DNA from 2 places in the Lutispora sp. QWL-02 genome. Region 2 is predicted to be linked to the other one. Evidence: riboswitches for the same ligand, from Rfam matches in the RefSeq annotation. Region 2 holds a riboswitch; the other holds the start of a gene.
What was found. A riboswitch is a leader RNA that binds a small molecule or an ion and turns the genes downstream of it on or off. The one in region 2 is predicted to bind cobalamin.
Positions count from the first base shown of each region.

Region 1: linked by a shared signal. The riboswitch ahead of cobT (nicotinate-nucleotide--dimethylbenzimidazole phosphoribosyltransferase) and the one ahead of cobO (cob(I)yrinic acid a,c-diamide adenosyltransferase) in region 2 are both predicted to bind cobalamin.

Region 1 covers NZ_CM177762.1:3,019,285-3,025,561, forward strand. The annotation lists gene cobC (alpha-ribazole phosphatase) at 1-207, opposite strand, end outside; gene cobS (adenosylcobinamide-GDP ribazoletransferase) at 201-938, opposite strand; gene cobU (bifunctional adenosylcobinamide kinase/adenosylcobinamide-phosphate guanylyltransferase) at 961-1,521, opposite strand; gene cobT (nicotinate-nucleotide--dimethylbenzimidazole phosphoribosyltransferase) at 1,530-2,597, opposite strand; cobalamin riboswitch at 2,680-2,871, opposite strand; gene AC4HCY_RS14365 (patatin-like phospholipase family protein) at 2,946-3,875, opposite strand; gene AC4HCY_RS14370 (hypothetical protein) at 4,037-4,369, shown strand; partial or broken gene AC4HCY_RS14375 (manganese catalase family protein) at 4,427-4,816, opposite strand; gene AC4HCY_RS14380 (hypothetical protein) at 4,924-5,079, opposite strand; gene AC4HCY_RS14385 (hypothetical protein) at 5,176-5,532, shown strand; gene AC4HCY_RS14390 (glycoside hydrolase domain-containing protein) at 5,541-6,277, opposite strand, start outside.
Region 2 covers NZ_CM177762.1:3,320,849-3,327,125, forward strand. The annotation lists gene bchH (magnesium chelatase subunit H) at 67-3,801, opposite strand; cobalamin riboswitch at 4,049-4,239, opposite strand; gene cobO (cob(I)yrinic acid a,c-diamide adenosyltransferase) at 4,253-4,768, opposite strand; cobalamin riboswitch at 4,900-5,079, opposite strand; gene grdD (glycine/sarcosine/betaine reductase complex component C subunit alpha) at 5,226-6,277, opposite strand, start outside.

The DNA.
Region 1 (6,277 bases), 300 kb from region 2:
TCCGGAAGCAATAACGGCTGCAGTATCATAGCATCTTTTTAAAGGGCTTGTGATAATGCAATCCAGCTCCTTGGTCTTCATAATCTCTCTTAAGGCTTTTGACTGCTCCATCCCCAGGCTGTTCAAAGCCTCATCCCGGCTGCCTAAGAATACCCCTGCCTTATTTAGCTCTGTTTGACCATGCCTTATCAAATATAAAGTTACCATGAATATATTAACCTTTCCAATAAATATAAAGAAGCCATAAAGCTTATTTCAGACACCTCGCTTGCTGCACCCAATGTATCTCCGGTCATTCCGCCTATCTTATCATCTACAATTTTTTTGAAGGCCAAAACAAGGATAAGGCTCGGTATTAATACAGCAAGCATTTTCCATGAACCAATAAATAAAATTATTAAAGTCCCCGAAAGTATGCCTGCAATAAGCCGCTTTAAAGACATATGAGAATAAAAAAGCCCTCCCATGCCACCATCAGGCCTTGCGTATTTTGATATGCCAAACAATAGAAGAACAAAGGTTTTTGCTGCAACAGGCGCCAGTATAACAGCGGATGCTTTCGCACCATGGGAAAGCGTGTAGAGCATGCCGAACCTCAATAGAAAATCCAGTATTATTCCGATCACTCCATTGGTGCCGACTCTGCTGTCTTTCATTATTTCCAATATTCTTTCCTTGCTCCTCGCAGAAAACAAACCGTCGCAGGAATCGGCAAGACCGTCTATATGAATAGCTCCGGTTATGAAAATATTTGAAATCAACCAGAATATAATCCCCAATACTTCATTGCTGAAGGAGTTCGCCAAAGTATAAATTCCATAATTGAATAAGCCTACAATAAGCCCTACAAAAGGCATATAAACTATACCATTTGAAAAATCCTCATCCTTTGCATTAATGTTAATCTTTATCGGTATCCGTGTAAAAAATTGAATCATTAAAACTAAACTTCTCATGGCATCACTTTATCCTAATGGGTATGCCCGATACTGTCAGATATACCTCATCAGCCTTTTGACCAATAATCTGATTTATTCTTCCTGAAATATCCCTAAATGCTCTGGCTACAGGATTTTCCGGTACAATTCCCCAGCCCACCTCATTTGAGACAAGTATTGTATCTGCAGGCGACTTTGATATGGCCTCCAGCATATTGCCGATCTGAACTTTTATACTCTCTTCGGCCCTGTTATAATCTTCTATCTTTACATATTCCATATCATAATTAAAATATTCCAGCATCTGATTGGTTACCATGACCGTGATGCAATCCAGCAAGAAACAATCATATTCTTCCCCATGTTTATGTATTATCCCATCAATATCTTTAAAGGCTTCTATGGTACGCCATTCCTTAGATCTGGATTCCTTATGCTTTTTTATCCTGTCTTCCATTTCACTGTCAAAGGCTACGGCAGTGGCTATGTATATCACCTTTTCTCCATAGCTTTTTGCCATATTCTCTGAAAAACTGCTCTTCCCGCTTCTTGCTCCGCCTGTAACCAAAATACATTTGCCCATAAATATCCCTACCTTATATCGATTAAATAATCATTTTTTATTGAGGCCTCTTCAAAAGTTGCCATGTTTGTGATCACTTCATCAGCCGCCTCCAAAATATTGAAAGCTATGGCGCAGCCGCTTCCCTCACCCAGCCGCATATCCAGATTAAGCATAGGCTTTAATCCTAATATGTCTATTATTGTCTTATATCCGGGCTCTGCTGAACAATGAGAAGTGAACATATAATCCGCGGTCATAGGATTCAGCTCATATGCCAATAACGCGGCTGCCGCAGATATCAAGCCATCAATCAAAACAGGCAATCTATAATATGCAGCCCCAATAAAACAGCCTGCCATACCGCCTATATCAAATCCTCCGACCTTTGACAGCACATCTATGGGGTCATTTTTGTCCGGATTATTGATTTTTAATGCCTGGGTTATAATTTTCTTTTTGTTTTCAAAACCTTCTCCCGTGAGACCGGAACCTTTGCCTACAACCTCATCCGCATCGCATCCTGTAAAAGCCATTATAATAGCGCTTGAGGTGCTCGTGTTGCCTATCCCCATCTCACCGGTGCCTAAAACCTGCGCCCCTTCCCGGAAGGCTTCTTCAACCATATTTATGCCTGTCTCTATAGCCTTTAAGCCCTCTTCTCTCGTCATGGCAGGGCCTTTGGCCATATTCCATGTGCTTTTCCTGATTTTCCTTTTATATAAGCCGGGATAATCAATATCTGCATTGATTCCTATATCAACAACCTTGAGCTTGGCTCCTGCATGCTTCGCCAATACCCCCACACCTGTAACCCCTCTTATGAAATTGATCGTTTGAATTGCCGTTATATTCTGAGGGCAGCTGCTCACTCCTTCTTCTACTACACCATTATCTGCCGACATTATTATAAGCTGCTTATTGGTCATAGGATTGCTGATCTTGCCTGTTATGCCTGAAAGCCTTATTGCGATTTCTTCTAATTGCCCTAAGCTTCCTAAAGGTTTCGCCAGATTGTCCAATCTTTCTTTTGCTTTAATTTTGGCATGCTCATAGCTTCCTTCTATGCCTTCCAGTATTTCATTCAAATCCTTCATTCAAACCTTTCTCCTTAAATCAAAATAAAAAACCACACCTGCAGTGTGGGAATATGAAAAGATGATCATCCCCTCCCTCCGAAGGTTGAAACGATAATTGGCAGGTTTCCTGGCTCATGGTTCATCTTACTCTCCTGCCTTCTCGGTTCCCCAATGGCATAGTCGGATTTCATCCCATATACAGTAGCGGGGGCTGCAGCAGGTTTTAACTGCTTTCCCTTTTAACCTCATGCATTCAATATATGCCTAAGGCACCAAAAATGATATTCTATTGCTCTAATTATAATGTTTTTAAAAAACTGAGTCAATCTATTAATTCGCTTTGGCGTTCATGCCAGCCTGCCCGTATCACCCGTATATGAATTCCAATATATCATTAGCATATTTTTTTGTAAACTCATATCCCCTTTCTATCATCTCAGGAGCTCTTTTTGTCTCCAATATTGAAACATCATATATACCGGGATTTAGAATCAGTATTTCCTTTTTATTTCTGACATGCCTCAAATTCCTTTTTCTGAAGCTGCTCAAATCATCAATCCCATACTTCTCTTTTTTCAATGATGTGATTGTATAACTAAAAATACTTAGAGATTGGGATGCTATCTCAAAAATATTGTCTATGCCCTTCTTTAATTGCCCGTTATATCCCAGATCATAGCATAATATTTTATCAGCGCCCATGCTCATGATTATTTCAAAGGGCAGATTATCCTCTAATCCTCCATCCACCAATTCAAGAGAATAATCCCCGATTTTTTTTGGGCAGAATATCACAGGTATTGATATGCTTGCTCTTATGGCCTCCGATATTTTGATCCCATCGATATATAATGCCTTCTCATTCTCTTGGGGCACCTTCCGGCTGACAAACATTACAGTCCTGCCTCTATTGATATCCACAGCTGGTATAGCAAGAAATATATCTGCTTCATGCATCTTTTTACCATTCAAAATTTTATCTATTGTTTTTTCAATCCTATCGCCTTTAATAAAGCCGCTTAACGTTCCTTCTGCATTTTTATTTGCAATAAAATTCCCTATGGCTTTAAATATCCCCTTATAATCTATATCAATGATCTGCGAAATATTCTTCAATGCTAACATTTCCATATCTTTTGGAGCTATTCCTGCTGCATATAACCCGGCAATGATGCTTCCTGCACTGCAGCCTGAAACCATCTTCGGTTTTAATCCATATTCCGTCAAACAAGTTAAGGCTCCTATGTGAGAAAGCCCTCTGATTCCACCTCCGGAAAAAACTAAGCCCAATTTCATTTCTTAAACCCCCTATATTTAAAATAGATAATTATTAATAAGTCCAAAATTTATAAAAAGACTTGTAACACTTTAGGTCTGAAAAAATATTATGGTATTAGAGGTGAACAACACCTGAATCAGCAGGTGAAGGGCACCTACAATTGGGAGGTGAAGCGCATATGGGTAAAGACTGCTGCAAAAAAGAATGTAAGGATTACGACAGAAGAGAATGCAAAGAGTTCAGAGTAAAGAATTTTCCTGATAGCATAAGAGAGCTTCTCTGCTTATTGGCAAAAGATGATGAGAATAGGGTAACTGCCATACTAAAAAATACTTGTGAAGACTGCATTTTGGAAGATGCATGCCTGGTAGCGGTAATAGGTGATTTAGCAGTATTCCGTTATCATGATAAATTCAAATTTGTAGATATGGATTGCATCTGCTCTATCATAGTAGATTGCGAAACAATATTAGATGAACTTCTGGAATCAAGTAATCAATGCAAATGCTAACAAGATAGGCATTCATGTAACAGACTATTAATAAATCCGGCTTCTCAGCCGGATTTATTAATAGTACATCTTTCTATCCAAATGTTCCTGAACCAGACGCAAAGTCTCACCAAACCTCTGGAAATGAACGACTTCTCTCTCTCTTAAAAAGCTTAAGGTCTCAATCACACCCCTATCATTGGTGGATTGGATCAGATGCTCATATGTGGTTCTGGCTTTTTCTTCTGCTGCCATGTCTTCATGCAGATTTGCTATAGGGTCTTCAATAGCCTGAATGTATGCTGCCGTCCATGGTACGCCGGATGCATCATGGGGATAAAGGTCCCTGCCGTGCTGAACATAATGAGCTCCCAGGCTTGCTTCCTCCAGCTGCTTTGGAGTTGCTCTTTCTATAATTTTATATATCAAAGTCGCAATTATCTCCCAGTGGGCCAATTCTTCTGTGCCATTATGTTATCCCTTATAATAATAAGATAGGGCATATAGTGAAAAAAAGACCAAAATAAATGGTCTTTTTCTTTTATGTAGGCACCTAATATAGCCTCCTATCTAAACTAATCTTCATCATCTTTTTCTGTTTTTGATAAATATCTCCATACAATATTGGCAATTCTCTGCTCAATTTGTTCTATCTCTTTAGGAGATTTAAAAGAATCATCACAAATTAAAACTTTTGTATTGCCGAATTTATATTCTTGAACTACAGTCATTTTACTCACTCCTGTACATCATATAAACTTCTTAACTTCCTTTTTATTTATATATTAACACAATATAGTATAATGAATTAAAAAGGGGGTTATTTTATGTTATCATTTATGGTTAAGATTATTAATATTTGTGTAGGCATTTCTGTATACTTTGTTATATTAGCGCCTTCAGCAACAATTTATTATGCAAGCAAATCAGGTTTTAGTGATTTAACCTTATATATTGTTACTTTTATATACCATGTTTCATTACCTACACTGTTAGATCATATTAAAGGGAAGCAAATAAATGAAGATGATATTCTATTTAATACAATTTGGGGAACTATAGCCAGTATTCTTGTTATATTAATTGGTTTTAGTTCTTATGACCCTTGGTCTACTAGAGTTATAATCAGTTCAATAGCAGCTTATTCATTTTTTATATATAAAATAGCTATAAAAAAAGAGTAGCCAAATAGCTACCCTTCATATAATTTCGCCCATGTTTTGGCCCCTACTATGCCATCTACTACAAGTCCACGTGATCTCTGAAAATCTTTGACAGCTCCTTGAGTGATTATGCCGAAATCCCCATCAACCGTAAGCTTATACCCCAGGCTGTTCAGCATGTTTTGCAATATCCTAACCTCTTCACCCTTCATGCCATCCTTAAGTAATTTTGTGATACGCGGTTTTTCTGCGACCTGCCACCATCCTTCATTACCGAATGAATCATTCAGGTCACAGGTAATGCCGCACACTTTTACACCGTTTTTATACTGATATACATTTACATGGCTTGATAGTTTTCCACGGGACCAGGCATATGTCTGCCAAAAATGTGTGCATGCTTTGCGCCTTGCCATTTCTTCTACTATGGCAAAAGAGCCGTATACACCCACCGCATAACCCGGGAGCTCTGCAAATGCATTCCTTAAATATGCTTCTATGATATCATATTCTGCCAGTTGAGCATCGTAATCCACTGCAAAATAAACTGCGCTGCCGACAGGCTGTCCTACAATCTTAGTTTCCTTCAATGCTGCTATTCCATCTGCCCTACCTGCTTCCGAACCGCCTTTTGCCCTATCTGCAGTTGTCTCATATACGCTTACAATCTGCATGCCGGCAGCTGTTATTGCCTCAGCCTCAGCTTTTGTTATTCTCTTTGACCTAAGCCTTTCAGGTACCAGGTACCGGCATACAAACTGTATTC
Region 2 (6,277 bases):
TCATTTGCATAAGTTTGTGATCTCTGTTTTGCTGACTGATAACGATTGCAGTAAAACTATATATAACTATAATTTCTCTTCAATATTGCCCTCCAATTTGAGGTACTCTTCTCTTAGCTCCAACAATTCCTCTTGTGTAGCCTTCCAATAGCCTCTTTGATTATATTCCATCAAGCTTTCCAATATCTTGTGATAAGCCCAGGGATTATTTTCTATCATGCGATTGCGTAATTCTTCATCGGACACATAGGTGGAATGCATCTTGCTGAACACCCAATTTTCCACCTTATTGGTCGTTGCAGCCAGGCCCAGTATATTTTCAAATCTGTCGCTTATTTTTTGGACACCGTGATACCTGTGCTCCAGCATGCCGTCAATCCATTTTGGATTTAATAGCCTGGTCCTCACGCCCATTTCTACAGACTTTTCCACCCTATCCGTCTCTATTCTCCGGCCTGTGGTATCGGTTATATATATAGCGGCCTTTTTCCCCTTTACCATCTCCACAGACTTGGAAAGCCCTCCAAAATATTCATAATAGTGATCCAGATCTGTAACCTCGTACTCATGATTGCTCCTTATCTGAGAAACTATATCCACTGCCATAAGATTCATGCCGAACAATTCTTCTGATTCCCTGCCCCTGAAATTTTCACTATATACATGCTTAAGGCTTTTAATATATGCTTCTCCTATTTGTTCTTCTCTCTCCCAGTTTTTAGTCTCTATAAGCTTGCTTATGCCTGTCCCGTATTCTCCTTCGCCGGGTCCGAATATCCTTGCTCTTGACAATTCCTCGGCCTCAATCTTGTCATAGCCTTTCTTCAGCAGCTCTTCATATATCCTATTGCTGTTTTTAATAAAGTAATTTGACCCCTCCCCTTCATCGAGAAGGCTGATCTCTTTATAAATTTTATTCAATTCTTCAATAATATTGGGAAACATGTCCCTGAAGAAGCCGCAAATATTTATCACCACATCTATTCTGGGCCTATTCAATTCTTTCAGCGGAATTATCTCATAAGCAGGCTCCCAGGCGTTTTTCATCTTCTTTAATCTGACCCCCAGATATCCTAAAATCTGTCCTACAGTTTCACCCTGGGTCCTTGAGGTCTCAAGACCCCAAAGTATCACTGCCGTGCTTTGCGGATACCCTCCCTGATCTTCTTTATATTTTGCCAGAGTATTTTCAGCTATTTCAAATCCCCTTTTCCAGGCAGTCTTCGTTGGAATAAATCTGGGGTCAAACTGAAACAGATTATATCCTGAGGGCAAAACCTCCGGGTTCCTTATGGTATCTCCTGCCAGCTTTGCTTGCAGATATCTTCCGTCCAGGACTTCAAGAAGCCCTTTCATTTCATTATTTGATCTTGCTTTTTCCATCATGGACAAAATATATTCCATGCTGCTTTTAAAGTCCCCTGCAAAGCGGGCTCCTTTCTCGAGGCCCTTGCTCAAATACTCTTCAACGGATTTCTTTGCCTTGACATCAAAGGTTTTTAGAGCCGATGCATCGTTGTTTTTTAAGGCTTCATCATAGTCAATGCCTTCCTCTTCCGCCATTATACGCCTCAAGGATTTGCATTCTCCCCTGTCGTACCCGGCGACTGCCATGGCATAGTCTTTTGCCTCTTCTTCATCATAAGCTTCTCCGAAAATATGTAGGCCTCTTGGTATTAGGGATTGTCCTATCCTGTAAAGCTCCTTTTCCAAAACATCGAGATCCCCGTCCATATTGTTCTTCTCTGCTTTTTCTTTTATATCTGCTAAAATAGCATCGCACCGGGCAGGAGAAGCCCTTTGAGCTTCTCTGTATTCATCCGTAAGCGCCTGGATTTCTGCCAATTCCCCATATAATTCTCCTTCAACAAATACGGGAGGCTGGTATCCTACCAAAACGGCATGGGATCTTCGCTTGGCTATCATGGCTTCTGCAGGGTTCCCGCAATAGTACAGATATATATGGGGCATATCCCCTACCAATCTATCGGGAAAACATTCTCCCGACATTCCGCATTCTTTTCCCTTCAAAAATTCCAACGTGCCATGGGTGCCCACATGAATGATGGCATCAGCCTTGAATTCCTCCCGCAGCCATTTATAATAGGCTAAATATTGATGATGGGGAAGCAATTTTTTATCATGATAAGCCTTGTCCGGATTTTCATGCATGCCTCTGGTGGGCTGTAATCCAATAAAAATATTGCCTTTTATAATGCCCGGTATCATAAAGCCCTCCCTATTGGTCATGATCTCTCCCGGCGCTGTCCCCCACTGCTCTATCATTTCATTCCTTTCCCCCATTTTCCCAAAATCCTTTTCGTAGGCTGCATTTGGATATATTATCATATGCTTTTCTGATTCCTCATTGGCCCAAGCACCGCTATTTACTATCTTTCCTGCTGTAAAATGCTCCATAAGCTCTCCGGATTCATTGCTTCCTATATCGTAGCCTTCCTCTTTCAAATTTCTCAAAATATTATCAACGGACTTAAAGGTATCCAAAAATGCACCGCCAAATATATTGTCTTCTCCCGGTGGATAGTTGTAGCATATTATGGCTATCCTTTTATGCCTATTATCTTTTCTTCTAAGCTTAATCCAATTCTGAAGCCGTGATGCGAGCTTGCTCAATCTTTCATCCATGATCCTCAGCCTGTTAAGCTCTAGATTCAATTCCTCGCTGCGGCCGCAGTTCTCCAACGCTCCCACCGGATAGGTTTCGATACATCCGTCTAATTCCGGCAGCATGACAGATATCAGAAATTCTGAAGGGTTCAATCCACTGGGGGAGCTGAGCCATTCCTCTTCCTTTTTCTTGGTCATGAGAAAGGGATGAAATATAGGAGCACCTATATCTCTTAAAAGCTCAACCGCAGCTTCCGCATCCCCTCCCATAGGCCCGGCGCCCAATCTGAAGGACATAAGGTTTATTATAATATCAGGCTTTCTTCCTGCTGCTTCCTTTAGTATTCCTTCCAGCCTCTTCATGTCGGTTATATTGGTTTTATTAAAAGCTATAGGCATAACATTGGAAAAGCCCTCCAGCTTATTCAATATATCTACGACGCATTCCTTGATCCTGTTGGGATAATTGTGGCCGTAAAACAACACCGCTGTAAGGGGTTTGCCCTCTGCAATTGAATATCTTTTTCTATAATCCTTAAAATCATCAAAGTATCTTTCCCCTGCCGGATCAAAAATTCCAAAATCCTCCCATTCCCTTGCTGCATCTGGTTTTGGAAGGCTCTTAACATTTCCGTAATCCCTAAGTATAAGGAGCACCATGTTTTTTACTTCTTCTAGACCTGCATTCCTCCAGTACTTGCCTATTTGAATGAAATTTTTAATATCTCTGAGCTTACCTATGGGTACTATTCTTCCTGCTTTCTCTGCCACATCCATCATCTTTTGAACCGCTTCCATAGATACTTCTTTTTTCTTCGAGGGCTCCTTTTGTCCCATGCCTCCTTTAGAAAAATCATCCCAATTCAGGCTTCCCAGCCGCAAATATTCTTTGCCCCCATTGCCTATAGGCAGGATGCAGCCTTTACAACGCGTCAAAGAAGCAAGGGTCTTTTCTATCACTAAAGCCGTTGCCCCCATCAAATCTATGATGACAAAGTCAGAGCTTTCTATATCCTTTCCCATCTGCTCCAATCTTTCGTCCTTCATAGGCAGGTAAGCGAAATATACCTTCAAATCCAATATGTTTCCGTATTCTTTCTTGAAGCTGCCATAAAAGCTTGCCAGATCTTCAATCGCAGCATTGGATACGGCTATAACAGTTATTTTGTACATCTTATCACCGCCTTTTATTGAACGGGACTTCATTGTTATGAAAGTCCAGCTCCATTGTCATCCTGAGGGCTTTGTTTGAAGTATCTTATTATTTAAGATTCTTCAGTCGCTTTGCTCCTTCAGAATGACAGGAAATTTTATTTTTCCCATAGGCAATAAAAAAGCCCTTCTGCTCTATCATGATACAAAAAGGCTTATAAATGCAGCATCTGCACTTCTAATGACCTCTCCCGTACCTCGCAGGATCCGCATTATTGCATGGCAAGCAGGTCTTCTGACTCAGGATTCATTTATGCTTCCAGCCTTCCCGGAAATATCCAGTGGCCTACAAGCTAAGGCAGCATATCCTCCATCACAGCGGCGGGACCGTACAGGATTTTAACCTGTTTCCCTTTTAAGCCGGCTTTTATACCGGACACTTGCAATACTGATATTAAATTTTCTTATTATATCAAGACTCAATGCCTTTCCTTGCTTGTATTCCCGTTCTGTAGTAATGCTTTATTTCCTTCATTTCAGTTACCAAATCAGCCATATCAATGAGTTCTTGGGGAGCATATCTTCCGGTTATAATTACTTCAATATTCTCTGCCTTTTCTTCCAGTATATTTATTACCTCTTCTACTGAAAAAAGCTTATAATATATTGCCACATTCAGTTCATCTAAAACCACTATGTCATAGCTCTTGTTCTTTAATACGTCAGCTACAGTTTTAAGACCTTTCTCAGCTGCCAATATATCCTCTTTTACAGGATCGTTGAATATAAAACAATTACGCCCGAATTGATGTATTTCAAAATTCGGCAAATAATTTGCAGCTTTTAATTCGCTATATTCCATGCCTTTAATAAACTGTCCAAAATATACTTTTTTACCTGCACACACAGCTCTTAGGGATAATCCTAATGCGGCAGTAGTCTTACCCTTACCATTACCTGTATATATTTGGATTTGCCCCTTATCCATGTTACCTCCTCCTTTATTTCGCCCTAATGAACGACAAAGTCCCCATATCCTCGGATGGATATGGGGACTCAAATATTAACAATATACTATGCAAATACAAGACAGGACTCTCCCCTTCCCTCCGAAGGTCACTCGGTCTAAAGAATCAGGCAGGTCTCCTGGCTTTCGCATCATTCTACTCTCAACACCTTCCCAGATAGCTCCAGTGGTATAGGTTGATTTCGTACACGATTACAGTAGCGGGGGCTGCAACGGTTTTGCACCGTTTTCCCTATTAATCTAAATTAAGAACCTAATGCTTATTATTAAGTTTTCATTTCAATACTAGCACATGTAAAACAAAACTGCAATACGGAAATCTGATAGCAGTTAAACATTATCAAAAGTAAAACTAAAAGGCTGTGCTTCAGTGTTGAACTAAAGACACAGCCTTTTTTAAAGCTGAACGAAATCTCGTCTAACAGTTGCAGTCCAGCGGTTTTTGAGTGATCAATTTGTTTGCAAACAAAACCTCTACTGCCTTTTCATAATCTTCATCGGCAGTGAGTATTATAGGACCTGTGCATCCCATACCGCTCTCTGAGTAAATGCCTTCTTTCGCCAATTCGGCTACAGCGTTTTCCAGTTCAAGTATATCTACTCCTGCAATGGATTTTGTAACCACCTTTTTATCAGGCATCTTAATTTCTGCAGGTGCAGCCTTTTTAGCTTCTGCCGTTATTCCTTTGAGTATTTCATCAAGGCCTGCCTTCCTGGCTTTATCGAACTCTTTCTTTGCCACCTCAGTCAGCTTGCCTTGGGCGCATGAAGCTGCGTATCTGAGTGCTTCACTTACTACAGGAGCACCTGAAGCCCTGGATAGTATGCAGATTATTTTATCGTAGCCATCACCTACGCCAGGACCATATCCGTAGCCTAAGGATTCATAGCTGCCTCCCGTGGTGAAGGCTGAAAATATTTTCATCATTATATTCCCTGTCAATGTATCCAGTACCATTACATCAGATGCTGCCGCCAAAAGATCGTTTCCTCTCATGATGCAGCCGCCGTCGGATCTTACGGATTCAGAAAAGTTGATGTCATAGCCTTTTTCTTTAAGCTCCTTTAGTGCTCTTTCTACCTGTCTTGCTCCGTCAACATTGAGTATACCGACAGTAGGATTTGCAATGCCCAGAGCCTTTGCCGTTATTATTCCGTAGAGAGCATTTTTCACCATGCCTTCAACTCTATGAGTGGATGAGGTGCCTGTAGTGGTTGCCAGGATCAGCTCCTTGCCGAAGCCGGGAGTTATGACTCTCCCAACGGTAGAAACTCCTATAGGGAAGCTGTAGTGCATCGTGACAGCAGAGTCCAGTTCGCCCTTATCCAGCATCTCATCCATTTTCTTATGCATCTCATCTTCTGATGCGACTTCAACTACTCTAAGGGAAGTATCAACCTTGGGCCCAATGAGTACAATTTCGAAATCATTATACTTTTTGGCTGCCAGCTCCGCACCCCTTACCAACT